2 regions of the Saccharopolyspora taberi genome follow, and region 2 is predicted to be linked to the other one. Evidence: riboswitches for the same ligand, from Rfam matches in the RefSeq annotation. Region 2 holds a riboswitch; the other holds the start of a gene.
The links. A riboswitch is a leader RNA that binds a small molecule or an ion and turns the genes downstream of it on or off. The one in region 2 is predicted to bind S-adenosylmethionine.
Positions count from the first base shown of each region.

Region 1: linked by a shared signal. The riboswitch ahead of ABD691_RS07485 (aminotransferase class V-fold PLP-dependent enzyme) and the one ahead of thrC (threonine synthase) in region 2 are both predicted to bind S-adenosylmethionine.

Region 1 is NZ_BAAAUX010000007.1:80,864-87,860, reverse strand. Features, by position in the region: gene wag31 (DivIVA-like cell division protein Wag31) at 1-162, shown strand, start outside; gene ABD691_RS07495 (hypothetical protein) at 304-792, shown strand; gene ileS (isoleucine--tRNA ligase) at 1,021-4,179, shown strand; SAM riboswitch class IV at 4,311-4,426, shown strand; gene ABD691_RS07485 (aminotransferase class V-fold PLP-dependent enzyme) at 4,458-5,807, shown strand; gene lspA (signal peptidase II) at 5,834-6,454, shown strand; gene ABD691_RS07475 (RluA family pseudouridine synthase) at 6,496-6,997, shown strand, end outside.
Region 2 is NZ_BAAAUX010000003.1:82,008-89,004, forward strand. Features, by position in the region: gene ABD691_RS03075 (ComEC/Rec2 family competence protein) at 1-1,994, shown strand, start outside; gene thrC (threonine synthase) at 2,135-3,403, opposite strand; SAM riboswitch class I at 3,416-3,545, opposite strand; gene holA (DNA polymerase III subunit delta) at 3,642-4,625, shown strand; gene rpsT (30S ribosomal protein S20) at 4,686-4,946, opposite strand; gene ABD691_RS03095 (sulfite exporter TauE/SafE family protein) at 5,162-5,968, shown strand; gene ABD691_RS03100 (cold-shock protein) at 6,178-6,381, shown strand; gene ABD691_RS03105 (EamA family transporter) at 6,664-6,997, shown strand, end outside.

The sequences.
Region 1 (6,997 bases), on a different contig from region 2:
CGGACCTTCGAGCGCGAGTACCGGACCCGCCTGCAGACCTACCTGGAGTCGCAGCTGCGCGAGCTCCAGGACCGGGGTTCCGCCGCGCCTGCCGAGAGCGGGAGCCGCGCGTCCGGGCAGCAGAGCTACAGCTTCGGGGCCCGCGCCGCCGAAGCAGGCTGATCTCCGGATCGCTGGGCGGTGAGATCGGTCGGGGAGGGCTCCTCGGGGTGAGGGGCGTTCCCGGGCCAGCCCTCCGGCTTCCGGACTGGGGTTTCGGTCGGGACTGGGGTTTCGGTCAGGGTTGGGGCTCTGCCGGAGGGTGTGAGGTTCTTGCTGGTGATCGTGCTGGTGCTGGTGCTCGCCGCGGGCGGCGTGCTGGTCGGTGCGGTCGCCGTCGACCAGCCCGGATGGGCCTGGTCGTCGGTTCTGCTGTGTGTTCTGGGCGCGGTGCTGCTGGTCGTGGACCGGTTCCGGCGTCGGCGGGGTGCGAGCTCGCTGGCGCAGGAACCGCCCGCGGCCGAGGGTGAGCGGACCGCGCAGGCGGAACCGGTGTCCTTCGACGCGGAGGAGGAGCCCGCGGAGGAGGACACCGACGCGGCGGACTCGCTCGTGGTGTCGGAGCTGGCGGCGGAGGTCGTCGTCGTGGACGAACGGCCCCGCTACCACCTCCGCGCCTGCGCGTGGGTGGGGCAGCGGGAGACGCTGCCGCTGCCCGTGCGCGAGGCGCGCGAGCTGGGCTTCAGCCCGTGCGCGGTGTGCGGACCGGACGCCGCGCTGGTGGCCACCGCCCGCGCCGCGACCCCGGAATAACCGGTGGCGCCCGCGCGCTATCCTGAGCGCAAGTGGCGCTGATCCGGCCATCACCGGGGAGCCTCCGGAAGAACGGGCCCGCGCGGCCTCAGTAGAACCGGACGGGTCCGGCCCGTCACAGCCGGCAATCGAGTGGCCGTCGGCTGTGCCGTGCGGCAAGCGGGGTGGTACCGCGGCATCCGTGTCGTCCCCGGGTGGACCCGACACACCGCGAGGAGCACATCCGCGATGGCCTATCCCAAGGTTCGGTTCGACGGCGCAGGCGAGAGCGGCGTCGAAGCACAGCCGTCGTTCCCCGGCGTCGAGCGCCAGGTGCTGGACTTCTGGGCCGACGACAAGACTTTCCAGGCCAGCGTGCAGGCCCGCGAGGCGGGTGCCAACGGCTCGAACGAGTTCGTCTTCTACGACGGTCCGCCGTTCGCCAACGGCCTGCCGCACTACGGCCACCTGCTGACCGGCTACGTCAAGGACGCCGTGCCGCGCTACCAGACCATGCGCGGCCGTCGCGTCGAGCGCCGGTTCGGCTGGGACTGCCACGGCCTGCCCGCCGAGGTGGAGGCCGAGAAGCAGCTCGGCATCACCTCGAAGGCCGAGATCGACGAGATGGGCGTCGCGGCGTTCAACGAGAAGTGCCGCAGCTCGGTGCTGCGCTACACCGCCGAGTGGGAGGACTACGTCACCCGCCAGGCGCGCTGGGTGGACTTCGACAACGACTACAAGACGCTCGACCTGGACTACATGGAAAGCGTCATGTGGGCGTTCAAGACCCTGTGGGACAAGGGCCTGGTCTACGAGGGCTTCCGGGTGCTCTGGTACTGCTGGCGCTGCGAGACGCCGCTGTCCAACACCGAGACCCGCATGGACGACGTCTACCGGCAGCGGCAGGACCCGGCGGTCACCGTCGGCCTGCGCCTCAACGCGCCGGGCAGGTCCTACGACGGCGCGCTCGCGCTGGTCTGGACGACGACGCCGTGGACGCTGCCGTCCAACCTCGCCGCCGCCGTGCACCCCGAGGTCGACTACGCGCTGGTCGCCCCGGGCGGCAACGGCGCCGAGCGGTACGTGCTGGCCGAGGCGCGGCTGGCCGCGTACGCGCGGGAGCTGGGCGAGGACGTCGCCGAGCACGTCGTCGAGCGGTTCAAGGGCGCCGACCTGCTCGGCACCGCCTACACCCCGCCGTTCGACTTCTTCGCCGGGCGGGACAACGCCCACCAGGTGCTGGCCGCCGACTACGTCACCACCGACGACGGCACCGGGATCGTGCACATCGCACCGGCCTTCGGTGAGGAGGACAAGGTCGTCACCGACGCCGCCGACATCGAGCCGGTGGTGCCGGTCGACGCGCACGGCCGCTTCACCGCCGAGGTGGCGCCCTACCAGGGCCAGCAGGTCTTCGACGCCAACAAGCAGATCATCCGCGACCTCAAGGACGCCGGGCTGCTGCTGCGCCACGAGACCTACGACCACCCGTACCCGCACTGCTGGCGCTGCGACAACGCGCTGATCCAGCGCGCGGTGTCGTCCTGGTTCGTGGCCGTGAGCCAGTTCCGGGACCGCATGGTCGAGCTCAACCAGCGGATCAACTGGGTGCCCGAGCACATCCGGGACGGCCAGTTCGGCAAGTGGCTGGAGAACGCCCGCGACTGGAACATCTCGCGGAACCGGTACTGGGGTTCGCCGATCCCGGTGTGGGTCTCCGACGACCCGGCGTACCCGCGCACCGACGTCTACGGCTCGCTGGACGAGCTGGAGCGCGACTTCGGCGTGCGCCCGACCGACCTGCACCGCCCGCAGATCGACGAGCTGACCAGGCCGAACCCGGACGACCCGACCGGGAGGTCGACCATGCGCCGGGTGCCGGAGGTGCTGGACTGCTGGTTCGAGTCCGGGTCGATGCCCTACGCCCAGGTGCACTACCCGTTCGAGAACGCCGAGTGGTTCGAGCACCACTACCCGGGCGACTTCATCGTCGAGTACAACGGCCAGACCCGCGGCTGGTTCTACACGCTGCACGTGCTGGCCACGGCGCTGTTCGACCGGCCCGCGTTCGCCAACGTCGTCGCGCATGGCATCGTGCTGGGCTCCGACGGCCTGAAGATGTCGAAGTCGAAGAAGAACTACCCGGACGTCAACGAGGTCTTCGACCGCGACGGCTCGGACGCCATGCGCTGGTTCCTGATGTCCAGCCCGATCCTGCGCGGCGGCGACCTGGTGGTCACCGAGCGCGGCATCCGGGACGCGGTGCGCCAGGCCGTGCTGCCGCTGTGGAACTCCTGGTACTTCCTCGCGCTCTACGCCAACGCCGAGGGCGTCGACGGGCGGTCCAGAGTGGACAGCAAGCACGTGCTGGACCGGTACGCGCTGGCCAAGACCCACGAGCTGGTCGGCGACGTACAGGACGCGATGGACGCCTTCGACCTGGCCGGGGCCTGCGCCACCGTCCGGGACTTCCTGGAGGTGCTGACCAACTGGTACGTCCGGCGCTCCAGGGACCGCTTCTGGGCCGGTGACCGGGACGCGATCGACACCCTGCACACCGTGCTGGAGGTGACCTCGCGGGTCGTCGCGCCGCTGCTGCCGCTGACCGCGGAGGCGGTGTGGCGGGGGCTGACCGGTGGCCGCTCGGTGCACCTGGCCGACTGGCCGCTGGTCGACGAGCTGCCCGCGGACGCCGCGCTGGTCTCGGCGATGGACCGGGTCCGCCAGGTCTGCTCGTCGGCGCTCGCGCTGCGCAAGGCCAACAAGTGCCGGGTGCGGCTGCCGCTGGCGAAGCTGGTCGTGGCGACGCCGGAGGCGGAGTCGCTGCGGCCGTTCGCGGACCTGATCCGCGACGAGGTCAACGTCAAGGAGGTCGAGCTGACCACCGACGTCGCCGCGCACGGCCGGTTCGAGGTCGCGGTCAACGCCCGCGAGGCCGGTCCGCGGCTGGGCAAGGACGTCCAGCACGTGATCAAGGCGGTCAAGTCCGGCGACTGGAGCCGCACGCCCGCGGGCGGTGTGGTCGCGGCCGGGATCGAGTTGCAGGACAACGAGTTCACCGAGCGGCTGGTGTCGACCGACACCGGCGCGGCGGCGGCGCTGCCCGGCGGTAGCGGGCTGGTCGTGCTCGACACCGAGGTGACCGCCGAGCTGGCCGCGGAGGGCGTGGCCCGCGACGTGGTCCGGGTCGTGCAGCAGGCGCGGCGCGAAGCCGGGCTGGAGGTCTCCGACCGGGTGCGGGTGACCGTGTCGGCGCCGTCCGAGGTGCGGTCGGCGGTCGAGGCGCACCGCGAGTTCATCGCGGGGGAGACCCTGGCCGACGACGTCGCCGCGGGCGAGGCCGCGGGCGGTTTCACCGGAACCGTCGGCGAGGGCACCGAGATCTCGGTGGCCGTGGCGAAGGTCTGAGCTGCTGATCGCGGGTGGGCTCCGGGGTTTCCCGGGGCCCACCTCCGCTTCCCTGTGACGAAGGCCGCTTTCCGCGTCGTGGGAAGCGGGTTGTGGTCGGTGCGGGAACCTGCCTAGGGTTCCCGGTCGAAGGTCATGAGTGCCAGCGTCAAGCCCCGGCTTGCTGGCCGGCAACCCTCCAACCGCGGTGGGGTGCCCCGGGTGAGGACCTGGCCGGTCGTGAAGGGCGACCCGGCAAGCGCGGGCCCGCGGGGCCCATGAGGCCCGAGGAGGGCATCGTGTCCGTCAGCACCCCGATCCAGGTTCCCGAGCAGTCCGGTGTGGACTTCCCCGCGCGGATTCCCGCCGTGGTGGGCCGGGAACTGCGCGTTCCGCTGGTCACCGGCGGCCGGGTCGGCTACGCCAACCTCGACCACGCCGCCAGCGCGCCGTGCCTGGACGCCGTGCAGGACGCCGTGAACGAGCTGCTGCCCTGGTACGCCAGCGTGCACCGCGGCGCCGGCTTCGCCTCGCAGGTCTGCACCCGGGTCTACGAGGGCGCGCGGGCGAGGCTGCGCGCGTTCGTCGGTGCCCGCGAGACCGACTCGGTGATCTTCACCCGGAACACCACCGACTCGCTGAACCTGCTGGCCAGGGCATTGCTGCGGAAGACGTCGGTGGTGGTCTTCGACACCGAGCACCACGCCGCGCTGCTGCCGTGGGGCGGGCCGCGGGTGCGCCGGATCGAGGCGCCGGAGAGCCCGGCCGCGGCGGTCCGCGCGCTCGACGCCGCGCTGGCCGAGTGCCCGGAGGGCCCGCGGCTGGCGGTGATCACCGGCGCCTCGAACGTGACCGGCGAGCTGTGGCCGGTCGCCGAGCTCGCCCGCGTCGCCCGCTCGCGCGGAGCGCGGACCGTGCTCGACGCCGCCCAGCTCGCTCCGCACCGCCCGGTGCGGATCGCCGACCTCGGCGTCGACTACGTCGCCGTCTCCGGCCACAAGCTCTACGCCCCGTTCGGCGCGGGCGCGCTCGTCGGCCGCGCCGACTGGCTCAACGCGGCCGACCCGTACCTGGCGGGCGGTGGCGCGACCCGCGCCGTGCAGGAGTCCTCGGTGGGCTGGAACCTCGGGCCGGAGCGGCACGAGGCCGGATCGCCCAACACCGTCGGCGTGCACGCGCTGGCCACCGCCTGCGCGGAGCTGGCCGCGAACTGGAAGGCCGTCGGCGACCACGAGGAGGTGCTGCTGCGGCGGCTGCGGGCCGGGCTGAGCCGGATCCCCGGCCTGCGCGAGCTGAGCCTGTTCGGCGCCGAGCACGACCGGGTCGGGGTGGTCAGCTTCACCGTCGACGGGCAGGACCCCGGGCTGCTGGCCGCCGCGCTGGCCGCCGAGCACGGGATCGGCGTGCGGGACGGGCTGTTCTGCGCGCACCTCGCGGTGCGGCGGCTGCTGCACGAGGCGGGCTCGGACTCCGGTCGCGCGGTGCGGGTCAGCGTCGGCCTCGGCAGCACCGTCGAGCACGTCGACCGGTTCGTCAGCGCGCTGCACGCCCTGGTCACCGAGGGGCCGCGGTGGCGCTACGAGCAGACCGACGGCCGCTGGCTGCCGGTCGACGATCCGCGCGAGGTGCCCTCGTTCCTCGGCCGGTGACCGGCCCGCCCGGGCGTTCGGGGACAATGGCGGCTGTGAGCAGCGAGCAGTCCGACTCCGAGAAGGCGGCCGTGGCGGACAACGCCGACGACGCGGACACCCCGAACGAACCGGTCGGTGACCCCGGCAGGCCCCGGCGGCTGCTGGCGCTGGTGTTCGGGATCGCGGCCGTGGCGCTCGGGCTGGACGTGGTCAGCAAGATCGCGGTGGTGGCGAACCTGGAGGGCGAGCCCCCGGTCGAACTGCTCGGCGGCCTGGTCTACCTCGACGTCCTGCGCAACCCGGGGGCGGCGTTCTCGCTGGCCACCGGCATGACCTGGCTGCTGGCGGTGCTGGCGATCGTGGTCGTGGGCGTGATCGTCTGGCTGTCCCGCAAGCTGCGCTCGACCGGCTGGGCGATCGGCCTGGGCCTGGTCCTCGGCGGCGCGTGCGGCAACCTGGTGGACCGGATCTTCCGCGCGCCGGGGCCGTTGCAGGGGCACGTGGTCGACTTCATCTCGGTGCTCGCGCCCGGCGGTCGCTTCTACCCGGTGTTCAACCTCGCCGACTCGGCGATCGTCTGCGGCGGCGCGCTGGTGGTCCTGCTGTCGCTGCTGGGCCGCGACTACGACGGCACCGTGCACAAGCGGAAGCGGGCGAAGTCGTGAGCGACCTGCGGACGCTGCCGGTCCCGGACGGGCTGGACGGCATGCGCGTCGACGCCGGGCTGTCGAAGCTGCTCGGGCTGTCCCGCAACGCGGTCGCGACGCTGGCCGAGTCCGGTGACGTGCTGCTCGACGGCAGTCCCGCGGGCAAGTCGGACCGGCTGGTCGCGGGTGCGTGGCTGGAGGTCACGCTGCCGCCCGCGCAGCAGCCGCCGGAGATCGTCGCGGTCCCGGTGGAGGGGCTGAAGATCCTGCACGAGGACGACGACATCGTCGTGGTGGACAAGCCGATCGGCGTGGCCGTGCACCCCAGCCCGGGCTGGGAGGGGCCGACCGTCGTCGGCGGTCTGGCCGCCGCGGGCGTCCGCATCGCCACCTCCGGCGCGTCCGAGCGCCAGGGCGTGGTGCACCGGCTCGACGCGGGCACGACCGGCGTCATGGTGGTCGCCAAGAGCGAGCACGCGTACTCGGTGCTCAAGCGCGCCTTCAAGGAGCGCACGGTCGACAAGCGCTACCACGCGCTGGTGCAGGGCCACCCGGACCCGA
Region 2 (6,997 bases):
ACAGAGCGTTCGTCCGTGCCAAGCTCCGGGTCGCCGAGGTCTCGAAGCACCGCATGCGCACGGGCGGATCGGTGGTGCTGCTGGTCCCCGCGCAGGGCTGGCAGGAGCTGGACGCCGGCCAGGAGGTCACCGCTCGCGGCAAGCTTGCGCCCCCGCGGCCGGGCGAGACGACGGTCGCGGTGTTTCGAGTCTTCGGACCTCCGGAAGCGGTGGCCGCCGCACCGGAATGGCAACGGCTTGCCGAGGACTTGCGCGACGGTCTCCGACGCGCGTCGAACGACGTACTCGACCCGGCCGCAGCGGGACTGCTGCCTGGGCTCGTCGTCGGCGACACCGATGCCCTCCCGCCCGAAGTCATGCAGAACTTCAACGACGCCGGACTTTCACACCTGGTCGCGGTATCAGGCGCGAACCTGGCGATCGTGTGCGGTGCGGTTCTCCTGCTGCTGCACGCGTTGGGCCTGGGACCGGTCCTGTCAGCGATCGGTGGCGGGCTCGCGATGGTCGGCTTCGTCGTGCTCGCGGGCCCGGAGCCGAGCGTCCTGCGCGCGGCGGTGATGGGAACCATCGCCCTGCTCGCGCTGATCCTCGGCCGGGAGCGTTCCGCGCTACCGGCGCTGGCCGCCAGCGTGATCGTCCTGCTGCTGGTCGCACCCGAGCTGGCGAGCACGGTCGGCTTCGCATTGTCGGTGGCGGCGACTGCGGGCCTGGTGCTGCTCGCCCCGCTGTGGTCGGCGGCGTTGCACGCCAGGGGAGTCCCGGTGGGCATCGCCGAGGCGGTGGCGGTTCCGGCGGCGGCCCACCTGACAACGGCACCTCTGGTCGCGGCGATCTCCGGCGAGGTCAGCGCGGTCGCGGTGGTCGCCAACCTGCTGGCCGGGCCGGTCATCGCACCCGCGACCGTGCTGGGAGTGGTGGCGACGATCTGCGCACCGCTGTCGTCGTGGCTGGCGGATGCGGCTGTGTGGCTCGCGGGACCGGAACTCCGGTGGACCATCGCGGTGGCCGAACACGCCGCGGCGGTGCCCGGTGCGGTGTTCGCGTGGCCATCGGGCAGCGCTGGTGGTCTGCTGCTGGCGGGCGTGGCTCTGGCGGTGCTGGTTCTCCTGCGCCACAAGAGAATTCGCTGGACCGCAGCTGCGCTGGTGCTGGTCGTCGGAGTGGTGCTGGTTCCGGTCCGGGTGCTCGATCCTGCCTGGCCCGCGAGGGGCTGGAGCATGATCGCCTGCGACGTGGGTCAGGGCGACGGGCTGGTGCTCGCGACCGGCCGCCCCTCCGAAGCGGTGGTGGTCGACACCGGGCCGGACCCGACGCTGAGCGCGGAATGCCTGCGGCGACTGGGAATCCGGCGCGTGCCGCTGCTGGTTCTGACCCACCTGCACGCCGATCACGTGAGTGGCCTCCGTGCCGTTCTCGTGCACAGCGCGGTCGGTGCGGTCGCGATGGGCGGCCTGCGCGAGCCCGCGTGGGCGATGACCGACATCCTCCGCGACACGCGGAGCCTCGGTGTTCCGGTCATCGAGCTCGCGGCCGGCCAGCAGGCGCGGTGGCCCGCGCTGGTTCTGGATGTCCTTGGACCGCGCGGAGAACTGGCCCGAACACGCTCGGCCGACGACGCCAACGACGCGTCGATCGTGCTGCGCGCGACCACCCCGGCCGGCCGGATCCTGCTCACCGGTGACATCGAGCTGTCCGGGCAGTCCCAGCTGCTCGGCTCGGGAACGGATCTCCGCGCCGACGTGCTCAAGATCCCGCACCACGGCTCGCGCTACACGACACCGCGCTTCCTGGCAGCGGTGCGCCCCCGGCTCGCGTTGATCAGCGTCGGCGCGGGCAACAGCTACGGACACCCGAGCCCGCTGATCCTCAGCGCGCTTGCCCAGACGGGTGCGGCGGTCGCACGCACCGACGAGAAAGGAGACATAGCCGTACTGCCGGGGCCGAACGGTCCACGGCTCGTGACCCGTGGGGATCCGCTCCGCCCCAAGCGATAGCAACTCGCTCTGCTCAGAACATCAAGCAGGAGGCCAACATGTCACCAAGATGAACGCGCTGTTGCGGCCCGGACGACGAAGGGCCCGGACCGCAACAGCATCGCTTCGCGACTCCCGGCGCATTACCGGGAACCAGGTCGTCAGAGGCCGAGCGCCGCGTTGACCGCGTCGGTGCTCGGAGCGACGGTCGCCTTCGGGCCGACCCGGTCCTGCACCGCGTCGAGCGTCTTCAGGCCGTCACCCGTGATCAGCAGGACCGTCTCCTGATCGGGGTCGATCTTGCCGGCCTCGATGAGCTTCTTCGCCGTCGCGACGGTCACGCCGCCCGCGGTCTCGGCGAAGATGCCTTCGGTGCGGGCCAGCAGCTGGATGCCTTCGATGACCTCTTCGTCGGTGACGTCCTCGATCGCACCGCCGGTGCGGCGCACGACGTCGAGCACGTACGGGCCGTCGGCCGGGGCGCCGATCGCCAGCGACCGCGCGATGGTGTCCGGGCGGACCGGCTGCACCACGTCGTGGTCCTGCTTGAACGCGCTCGCGACCGGGGAGCAGCCGGTGGCCTGCGCGCCGAAGATGCGGACCGGGCTCTCCTCGACGAGACCGACCTGGGCCAGCTCGCGGAAGCCCTTGTCGACCTTGGTCAGCTGGGAGCCGGAGGCGATCGGGACCACGATCTGCTCCGGGATCCGCCAGCCGAGCTGTTCGGCGACCTCGAAGGCCAGCGTCTTGGAGCCCTCCGAGTAGTACGGCCGGACGTTGACGTTGACGAACGCCCAGTCCTCGTGCTCGGCGGCCAGCTCGGTGGCGAGCCGGTTGACGTCGTCGTAGTTGCCGTCCACCGCGAGCAGCGAGCCGTCGTAGACGGCGCTCATCAGGATCTTGGCGCGCTCGAGCGTGGACGGGACCAGGACCACCGAGTCCCAGCCCGCGCGGGCCGCGGCAGCGGCGACGGCGTTGGCGAGGTTGCCGGTGGAGGGGCAGGCGAGGACCTTGAAGCCGAACTCGCGGGCGGCGGCCAGGGCCACCGCGACCACGCGGTCCTTGAACGAGTGGGTGGGGTTGCCGGTGTCGTCCTTGACCCAGATCCGCTTGACGCCGAGCGCCTTGGCGAGCCGGTCAGCACGCACCAGCCGGGTACAGCCCGGTTCGGTGTTCGGGTGCTCCTCCACATTGGACGGAACCGGGAGCAGCTGCTTGTACCGCCAGATCGACCGCGGCCCGGCTTCGATGTCCTCGCGGCGGATGCGGCCGAAGTCGTAGGCGACCTCAAGCGGGGAGAAGTCCTCGAGGGAGACGAACTCCGGAGCCAGCGGCTGCCGGTGACCCTCTTCCTTGGACACCAGTTCGACGGCGTTGCCGAGATCGAAGGTCTTCTTCGCGCCGGTCTGGACATGGGCGGCAGCGGTCATCGCGAGGTCCTTTCCTCATCTGTCCCGCGGACGGGTCGGAATTGGCACCTTTTTCGTCGGCGGCCTCGCGCTTCGCACACGATTCGCCGAGATGGTTGCCGGGGCTTCAACGGGCCGTTCCCTCTACCCCTCTGGATGAGCTATTCGGTTGTGGCGGTGACGTTACGGGACCGCGTCAGCATCTGGCCAGGGCGATCCAGCATCCGGGACGGTCGGCGGGGCGTGGGACGATCCCCCTATGAGCGCACCGGCAGTGGTCCCCGACTCGCTGTACCTCATCCTCGGCGAGGAAGAACTGCTGGTCGACCGAGCTTTGTGGGCCGCGGTGGGAGCGGCCAGGGCGGCCGATCCGGAGACCGAGCTGCGCCGGGTGAAGGTGAGCGAACTCACCCCTCCCGAGCTCGACGAAATGCTCAGTCCGTCGTTGTTCGCAGAGGTCCGCGTGGTCGCTCTGGAGGGGGCGCAGGAGGCGGGCAAGGAGATCGCCGAGGCGGTCCTGGCGCATGCCCGCCAGCCGGCCGAGGGAGTCATCCTCGTGGTCGTCCACTCCGGTGGCGGCCGGGGGAAGAACGCCAAGGAACTGCCCAACGCGCTCCGCAAGCTCGGAGCCAGGGTGACCGAGTGCAACAAGATCACCAAGTCCGCGGAGCGGGAGTCCTTCGTCCGCGACGAGGTGCGGCGCGCCGGTGGCAAGATCGATCCGGCCGGGGTGAGCGCGCTGATCGAGACCGTCGGTTCCGACCTCCGGGAGCTGTCGTCGGCTGCCTCGCAGCTGGTGGCCGACACCGGCGGCAAGGTCGATGACGCCGCGGTCCGGCGATACCACCGGGGCCGGGCCGAGGTGACCGGTTTCGCCGTCGCCGAGAAGGCGGTCACCGGCGACCGGACGGGCGCGCTCGAAGCTCTCCGCTGGGCGCTGCAGCTCGGGGTGCCGCACGTGCTGATCGCCGACGCGCTCGCCGACTCGGTCCGCACCATCGGGCGGGTGGCGTCGGTCGGCCGCAGCGACCCGTTCCGGCTGGCGGGGGAGCTGGGCATGCCCGCGTGGAAGGTCAAGAAGGCGCTGGCCCAGTCGCGCGGCTGGAACAGCGCGAGCCTCGCGGAGGCGCTGCGGACCGTCGCCGAGGTCAACGCCGGTGTGAAGGGGATCGCCGCCGACGCCGACTACGCGCTGGAGCGCGCGGTCCTGCGGCTGGTCGAGCTCCGTTCGAACCGGTCCTGAACAACCGAAGGGCCCCTCCTCCCGGCAGGAGAAGGGGCCCTTCGGAAAGCCCGACCAGGCTCAGAGCTGGTTGGCGCGCTTGGCCAGCGCCGACTTCTTGTTGGCGGCCTGGTTGGCGTGGATGACGCCCTTGCTCGCGGCCTTGTCCAGCGCGCGGCCGGCGGCCCGCTGCAGCTCGACGGCCTTGTCCTTGTCGCCGGCGTCAGCGGCCTCGCGGAACTTGCGGATCGCGGTCTTCAGCGAGGACTTCACGGCCTTGTTGCGCTGCCGGTTCTGCTCGTTGGTCTTGATCCGCTTCATCTGGGACTTGATGTTGGCCACTGGTACGCCTCTTTCTCGTCTACGTGATCAGCTGTGCCGCGCTGTAGTGGCGCTGCCGGGGCAGCTTTCCTCCTGGGCGGAATGCCGCACGGCACGGTCGACCATCTTAACAGCGGGCCGGTGGCCGCCCGGTCGCGGTGGCGGTGGCGCCGTGCCCTGCGAGGGCGCTCACATTCGGCGCTTCCGGCGATGATCGCGCCATAGGCTCGGACCTCGTGCTCACCGCGTTGGACTGGCCCGGATTCGCAGACCTCTCCCTCGCGGGGCTCCTCTTCCTCTGCGCGGCCGCGTTCCTCGCGGGCGCGGTCGACGCGATCGTCGGCGGGGGCGGGCTGATCCAGCTCCCGGCGATGCTGCTGCTGGTCCCCGGCGGCGAGGTGATCTACTCGCTGGCCACCAGCAAGGTCGCGGCGGTCGCGGGCACGACCGCGGCGGCCCGGACCTACGCCCGGACGACCCCGATCGACTGGCGCAGCGCGCTGCCGATGGCCCTGGTCGCGCTGCTCGGTTCGCTGGGCGGCGCGGTGTTCGCCGACCTGCTCCCGTCCGGCGTGCTCAACATCGTCGTGCTCGTCGCGCTCGTGCTGGTGGGCATCTACACCTGGCGCAAGCCCGAGCTCGGCACCGACCACCAGCCTCGGTACGGCAGGCGCGGGCAGATCGCGCTGATGATCGCCGGCGGCGCGGTGATCGGGTTCTGGGACGGCATCGCCGGACCGGGCACCGGCTCGTTCCTGGTGTTCCTGCTGGTCGGGATGATCGGCTACGCCTTCGTCACCGCCTCGGCCACCGCGAAGGTGGTCAACGTCGCGACCAACGTCGGCGCCCTGGCGTTCTTCATCCCCGCGGGCAAGATCCTCTGGGGACTCGCCCTGGCCATGGCCGCCAGCAACATGGCGGGCAGCGTGGTGGGGGCGACCCTGGCGGCGCGGCGCGGGTCGGGGTTCGTGCGCCGGGTGTTCCTCACCGTCGTGGTGGGCCTGGTGGTCAGCCTGGGCTGGAAGCTGGCGCTGGGCGGGTAGCCCGAAAAATCTCCGAGGCGGGGGAATGCGGGGGCCCGGGGTGTGGTTGGATATGGGTGGCCGAGTTTTGTGTTCGTGTTAGACACGCTCGCGAAAGTTGCGGGCGCGAATCTGTCCTCCTGCAAGCTGGAGAAGTTCGCCGTCTGGAATAGGCCCCGGCAGCAGCACGGTGCGGCTGCCGGTACCCGGCATCTGTTGAGGAGACAGACATGGCACAGGGCACTGTGAAGTGGTTCAACTCGGAGAAGGGCTTCGGCTTCATCGCCCCGGACGGTGGCGGCGCTGACGTCTTCGTCCACTACTCGGCGATCGACGGCAACGGCTTCCGGACCCTCGAGGAGAACCAGACCGTCACCTTCGAGATCACCCAGGGCCAGAAGGGCCCGCAGGCCACCGGCGTGCGCGTGGTCTGAGGCCGCTGAGGCTTCGAACGAGCCCCCGTCCGCCCCGGACGGGGGCTCGTTCGCGTCCGGTGATCGAAATCGCAGGCGCGCGGTGCGGGGCCGCGGGGTACGGTCGTGCACGGTTGTGCCTAGGGTTCCGCTCCCGCTCCGCCGCGCATCCCACAACCAGGAGCGGTGAGGACCGGTCCGAGCGGCACTGATGAGCACTGCGGGACGTGCTCACACATCTGACGGGACAAAAGCCTGGAGGAACCTCGATGTCGCGCGCCCGCGCGGCACGGAAAGGGTTCCGTGGGCATCGTCGCCGTCCTGCTCGTCATCGCCGCCGCTTTCGCGCACGCGGGCTGGAACTTCTTCGCCAAGCGCGCTGGCACTGCCGGGCCCGGGTTCGTGTGGCTCGGCGCCGCCTGCTCGACCACCCTCTACCTGCCGGTCGCGGCGGTCTCCGCGCTGTGGACCGGCTTGCCGGAGTGGGACATCGGCCTGCTCGCCGTGTTCGTCACCGCTGTGCTGCATCTCGGGTACTTCGTGTTCCTCCAGCGCGGCTACGCCGTCGGGGACATGTCGGTGGTGTACCCGCTGGCCAGGGGCACCGGGCCGATGCTGTCGATGGTCATCGCGATCC